3 regions of the Blautia sp. MSK20_18 genome follow, and region 1 is predicted to be linked to each of the others. Evidence: predicted binding sites of a transcription regulator. Region 1 holds the regulator's gene; each other region holds the start of a gene.
What was found. The regulator HrcA, encoded in region 1, represses chaperone genes, less so after heat shock. The targets are predictions, from matches to a motif close to TGTTAGCACTCNNNNNNNNNGAGTGCTAACA.
Positions count from the first base shown of each region.

Region 2: the regulator HrcA is predicted to act here: its motif matches at 772-802, upstream of groES (co-chaperone GroES).
Region 3: the regulator HrcA is predicted to act here: its motif matches at 1,123-1,153, upstream of htpG (molecular chaperone HtpG).

Region 1 is NZ_JAJCGR010000023.1:32,695-34,975, forward strand. It holds gene LI091_RS12670 (ABC transporter substrate-binding protein) at 1-659, shown strand, start outside; gene hrcA (heat-inducible transcriptional repressor HrcA) at 836-1,879, shown strand; gene grpE (nucleotide exchange factor GrpE) at 1,898-2,281, shown strand, end outside.
Region 2 is NZ_JAJCGR010000022.1:24,573-26,853, reverse strand. It holds gene groL (chaperonin GroEL) at 1-403, opposite strand, end outside; gene groES (co-chaperone GroES) at 451-735, opposite strand; gene codY (GTP-sensing pleiotropic transcriptional regulator CodY) at 1,033-1,818, opposite strand; gene topA (type I DNA topoisomerase) at 1,964-2,281, opposite strand, start outside.
Region 3 is NZ_JAJCGR010000027.1:23,266-25,546, reverse strand. It holds gene htpG (molecular chaperone HtpG) at 1-1,006, opposite strand, end outside; gene LI091_RS13660 (LPXTG cell wall anchor domain-containing protein) at 1,247-2,281, opposite strand, start outside.

The sequences.
Region 1 (2,281 bases):
TATATAATAGTATCAGCGAGTATGTCGATTTTTTCGGAGGAGATTATACAGACTGGACGGATCCGAAAACAAGAGAAGCGGCAGAATATATGAAGCGAATGCTGGATACAGGGATGATATCAGAGGAGAATCTGATCGACCAGCATGACCAGCTGAATGAAAAATTTATAAACGGCCAGTATGGATGTATGTTTATGTATACCGGTGTGTTGAGTACTTTTCAGAATGCAGGCGTGTATGGAAAAGATAAGATCCATATGGCACCATTTCCGGAATTTGACGAGAAGGTGACCAATATCGCAACCTGGCAGTATGTACTGAATAAAAATTCTGATCATAAAGAAGCAGCTCTGAAGTTCCTTCAGTATGTGTCCGGATATGAGGCCAGTAAAAATTACGGACAGCTGACAAAAATGTGTCCGGCAAGACTGGATGTGATCGAGGATAAGAATTTTGATCTGGATGGCATTGAAATGATCCGGCAATATCTGAAAGATTATAAGCTGAAAGCAAGACCACTGTGTGCCGATTCCATAGAAGCCGTTTCGTCCATGGGAACGGAATTTCAGAAATATATGCTGGGACAGAAAACAGAAGCGGAATTTTTTGCCGGGGCACAGAACTGCATAGACCAGTATTACAAAAAAGCATCGTACTGATGCTTTTTTTGTTTTGAAAAAATAAGAACTTTTTTTCAAAACATATTGACAAATATTTTACATGGTGATATCTTAAAGACTGTAGATGTTAGCACTCCACTAAAATGAGTGCTAACAGATGTAAAAAAAGAATCAACATCCGTCAGGAAAGAATAAAAAGGAAAGGAGATGGATTCATGGAAGAGGTGTTGAATGAGCGCAAGCAAAAAATCTTAAAAGCAATCATCAAGACCTATATGGAAACCGGAGAACCGGTTGGTTCCAGGACCATTTCCAAGTATGCGGATCTCAATGTCAGTTCCGCAACGATCCGAAATGAAATGTCAGACCTGACAGATATGGGCTATATCGTCCAGCCTCATACCTCAGCAGGAAGGATTCCTTCAGATAAGGGCTACAGACTTTACGTCAATGAGTTGATGAAGGAGAAGGAAGCGGAGGTCGCAGAGCTGCGAGATCTGATCATTGAGAAGACAGATAAGATGGATAAGGTGCTTAAGAAGGTTGCGAAGGTTCTTGCTTCCAATACCAACTATGCTACCATGGTTTCCGTTCCGCAGTACAGCGGCAACAAGGTCAAGTTCATCCAGCTGTCGAGGATGAGCGAGCTTCAGCTTGTGGCAGTGGTTGTCAGTGACAACAACACAGTCCGGAACCAGATCATCAATCTGGATGAGGAAATGGACGACCAGACGATCCTGAAACTGAATCTTCTTCTTAACACCAATCTCAATGGGATCCCGATCCAGGATATCAATCTTGGGATGATCGCCAGACTGAAGGAACAGGCAGGCAGCCACAGCGGTGTGGTGGCAACGGTTCTGGATGCAGTGGCAGCCACCATTCATGTGGAAGAGGAAGATATGGAGATCTATACTTCAGGTGCAACTAACATCTTCAAGTATCCGGAGCTTGCCGATAAAGAGAAGGCAACGGAGCTGATCTCCGCATTTGAGGAGAAGCATGAACTTGCCGATCTTGTAAAAGAACAGATGTCAGATGGAGAGAATACAGGAATCCAGGTTTACATCGGTGATGAGATGCCAATCCAGACCATGAAGGACTGCAGCATTGTAACTGCCAGATATGAACTGGGAGACGGAATGTACGGAACCATCGGGATCATCGGTCCCAAACGAATGGATTATGAGAATGTAGTGGACAGTCTGAAGGAACTGAAGAATCATCTGGATGACGTTTTGAAAAAGAAGAAAACTTAGAAAGGCGGTAGAAAAAAAGTGTCGGAGGAAACAAAGAAAACATCCGAAGAGCAGGAAGCGGAGAAGGAAATCCCCGTAACTGACGGAGATCAGGAAGAAGAAAACCTGACACCGGAGGGAGAAGATCTGCCGGAGGAAGAAAACAATACTCCAGGCGAAGAAGCTGCCTCAGAGGATAAAAAAGAAGAAAAATCAAAAACTTCCTTCTTCGGAAAGAAGAAAAAAGATAAATCTGAGCAGAAGGTGGAGGAACTTACCGATCGCCTGAAGCGTACCATGGCTGAATTTGATAATTTCCGTAAAAGAACGGAAAAAGAAAAATCCAGCATGTACATCATCGGAGCAAAAGAAATCGTTGAAAAGATCCTGCCGGTTGTGGATAACTTCGAAAGAGGTCTTGCA
Region 2 (2,281 bases), on a different contig from region 1:
GGCTCATGTTCTTGATTGCTTCTACTGCAACATCTGTTGCTTTTTTCATTCCTTTTCTGAGGATGATCGGGTTCGCTCCTGCTGCCAGGTTCTTCATTCCCTCATGTACCATTGCCTGTGCAAGTACGGTTGCTGTTGTAGTACCATCACCAGCTACATCGTTTGTCTTAGATGCAACCTCTTTGATAATCTGAGCACCCATATTCTCGAATCCGTCCTCAAGCTCGATCTCTTTTGCAATGGAAACACCATCGTTTGTGATAAGCGGAGCACCGAAAGATTTGTCAAGTACTACATTTCTTCCTTTCGGTCCAAGTGTTACTCTTACTGTATCTGCAAGTTTATTTACACCAGCTTCAAGTGCTGCTCTTGCTTCTGCGCCGTATTTGATCTCTTTTGCCATGATAAAATGACCTCCTATTTATATTGATATACGATAAGATGTTTATATTATTTAATGATTGCCAGGATATCTTCCTGCTTTACAATAATATAATCCGTTCCATCCATCTTTACTTCTGTTCCTGCATATTTGGAATAGATAACAGTATTTCCGACTTCTACTTCCATTTTTACTTCTTTTCCGTTTACAACTCCGCCAGGTCCAACTGCAATAACCTCTGCCTGCTGTGGTTTCTCCTGTGCCTGTCCCGGAAGCACGATTCCGGATGCTGTTGTCTCTTCTGCTTCAACCTGTTTTAATACTACTCTGTCGCCTAAAGGTACTAACTTCATGATCTATGTTCCTCCTTTATAAGTTCCATCTTTGCCTGCTAGCACTCACTTTATACGAGTGCTAATCACTATGGCTATATTAGTGAATTTCACATATTTTCGCAACCCTTTTAAGATATGGTTTTTCTGTATTATTCTGGTTTTATCTCTTTTATACTCTTATTTTCTCTTGTTTTCTTAATTTCATTATTTATTTTGATTTTATGAAACAGACAAAAAAGAGACTCCCACGATAGCGGGAAGTCTCTTTTGTCACGTTCTTTATCTTATATCAAGCATCTGACAGTGCTGATCACATTATGCCTTCTTGCTTCTCTGTGCTTTTATCTCTTCAAGCTCATCAAAGATCACTTCATTAAGAACTTTAATGTAAGTTCCCTTCATACCGGATGAACGGGATTCGATCACACCTGCACTCTCGAATTTACGCAGTGCATTTACGATCACGGATCTGGTGATACCTACACGGTCAGCGATCTTGCTGGCAACCAGGATACCCTCATCCCCATCCAGCTCATCAAAAATATGGATGATCGCCTCAAGCTCTGAGAAGGACAGTGTACTGAATGCCGATTTAACGATCTGCTGTTTTCTGTCTTCTTCTGCGTTCTCGTCATGAACCGCACGCATCATTTCCAGGCCAACAACTGTTGTACCATACTCGCTGACGATAATATCCTCAATATCATAGGGATGATCATTGCGGTACATGAATAACGTTCCCAGTCTCTCACCTGCAATATCGATCGGATTCACGATTCCCTGATAATTTCCGGGTACATGCTCAAAGCCAAGTGTCTGGAGATTGACATTCTCCTTTGTGGAAAGAACACCAAGAAATCTCTCATTCAATAACGGGTCGATATGTCCGCCGATCTTGTCATCGATCAGCTCTGTGATCTCATCCACACCCGGGCAGATACTGACTCCCAGAACCTTACCTTTCTTACTGAGTACCAGGATATTGGAACTTAAGGTTTCCATGAGCACCTGGCAAATGTCGTTAAACACTACCTTGCTTGAGCTGCTGTTATGCAGAAGCTTATTGATTTTTCTAGTTTTATCTAGCAACTGAACGCTCATTTTTCCTCCTTTCACTTTCGTACCTTGAAAGAAATCGTTTTTCTAGTCTAATATTACACGTTATTCTGGAAATTTACAAGACTTTTTTATATTTTTTTATTTTTAACGGGATTTTCTGAAAATTGGTGGAAAAGCATTTATTCAATCAATCTTCATCTTTTGGTTTTTGTTCCACATATCCGCAGGTTTCCTGGCTGCAAACCAGCTTATTTCCCTTTTCGAGCATATAATTACCACATTTCGGACATTTCTTTGCAGAAGGTTTCTGCCAGGACATAAAATCACATTCCGGATTATTCTCACATCCGTAATATTTTCTGCCTTTTTTCGTTTTTTTCATGACAATTTCGCCGCCGCACTTCGGACATGCAACACCGATCTTCTCATAATATGGTTTTGTATTACGGCAGTCCGGAAATCCGGGGCATGCAAGAAATCTTCCATGAGGACCGTACTTGATCAC
Region 3 (2,281 bases), on a different contig from region 1:
CCTCAATGGAATCATACTCTGTCCTGATCTTCGGGAAATACAGGATACCTTTCAGGTTGAACGGATAGTCCATGTTCAGATGAATCCAGAACAGCGGTTCCTTGTAATCCATAAATACCTTACGGTAAAATTCTTTATACTCTTCATCCGTGCACTCATTTGGATGCTTCATCCAGAGCGGCTGTGTATCGCTTAAGGATACCGGCCGTTTATTGATCTTTACTTTATCTTTGGCAGGAGAAACTTCCACAACTTCTTTCTCGCCTTTATCATTCTCCTTTTCCTCTGTCTTGGCATCCTCATGGATATGTTCAACTACCACATCATCTTCACGGAGATCTGCCTCATCGATGGTTTCATACTCCTGTTCAGCATTTGCTTTGGAAAGATAGATATTTACCGGCATGAAAGAACAGTATTTCTCAATAACCTCTCTCATACGATATTCATTGGCAAACTCCAGGCTTTCCTCATTGAGGAAAAGAGTGATCTCTGTTCCCGGTTCTGTTTTGTTTCCGTCTGCCATCTCATACTCCGTACCACCGTCACAGGTCCAATGTACTGGTGTGGAACCCTCCTTGTAAGAGAGAGTATCAATATGAACTTCATCTGCAACCATAAATGCAGAATAAAATCCAAGTCCGAAATGACCGATCATCTGATCATCCGTTGTTTTATCCTTATATTTCTCAAGAAACTCTGTGGCACCGGAAAAAGCGATCTGTGTGATATATTCCTCTACTTCATCTGCTGTCATACCAATACCGTTATCGATAAACTTCAAAGTTTTCTGATCCGGATCAACGATAACATTTATAGCCGGTTTGTAACCTTCCGGGAATGTATAATCTCCCATAACTTCCAGCTTTCTCAGTTTGGTGATCGCATCGCATCCGTTGGAGATCATCTCTCTTACAAAAATATCATGGTCGGAATATAACCATTTCTTGATGATCGGAAAAATATTTTCACTGTTGATTGATAAACTGCCATGTTTTGCTGACATATATGTCACTCTCCTTTTGTTTTTATTTTTATTTCTGATGTTCCGACAGAGCCGGAAACCTGTTGTTTTTTTCAATAAATATATACTAATACGACTTTTTACAAAAGTCAAGGGAAATTTAGCACTCATCATTATAGAGTGCTAGTAACAGCATGTAAAACGGATCTCTATGTGCAAAAAAATCCCTCCGTACATTTTTTGTACGGAGGGTGCTGTAAAACTATCTTCTACATTCTGTTCTTATTTTTTCTTTCTACGATATACAAGGATTCCTCCAATACATACCACAGCCACGATCAAAATGATCACAAATGTCATGATCGGTGTACTGTCTCCCGTCTGCACTGCAGATTTCTGATTTGTCTGTGTCACTGCCGGACTCGGAGTCGCAGTAAGAACTGCTGCCTGTGATACCGTAAAAGTAACCGTACTTTCTGACTGTGTACCGGTATCCTTCCAGCTAGAGCCGTCGTATTTCTGCTGTCCAAAGGTAACTTTCAAAGTATATTTTCCCGGCTTGCTGACACGGAATGTTGCAGTATAAGGCTCTCCATCCCAGGTACGGGTCTCTGTGATCTTCCAGCTCTTCGGCTGATATCTGGTATCTCCCTTACGCGGGTTTGTATTATCCATCCCTGCACCAGCTGCTGTAAAGGTGATCTTTGTATTGGTATCATACTTGCCATTGGAATCAATGCCTGTGATCTTATTGTCCGATGCAGCGGCTTCCGTGCCCTGATATCCGTTTACTGTAATACTTACTGCGATCACTGTACTGATCTTGTTGGGATTCTTAACCCCCTCCGGAAGAATGACAGTACCTTTTACATTAAATATCTGACGTTCTGCAGAAGACGGATCATAAGAAGATCCCTTAACATCCCATTTAACAGATGCCTTCTGCTCTCCCTTTGTTGTAGTGATCTTTACTGTTCCCGGAAGCTTCAGGGCTTTCTGGGTTTTCTGGGTTCCATTGGGAAGATCTTTGATATCGGATGGCTTTTTGATACCTGTAAGGTTATTCGCCTTCTTACTGTTATCTGTTTTTTTCTTTGTAACGCTGAAATGGACATTTACATAAGCTTCCACGTTTGCATCATTGGCGATCACAATGTCTTCCAGATATTCCCCCTGTGAAAGTCCGCTGACCGGCTGTACGCTAAAGGTTGCATTATCTCCTGCTTCCAGCTCTGTGGCGGAAAGTGTACCAATTGTATATGCATTTGATGAAGGCTGTTTCAGAACAATTTTTGTATTTCCGGTGTTGGTAACTGT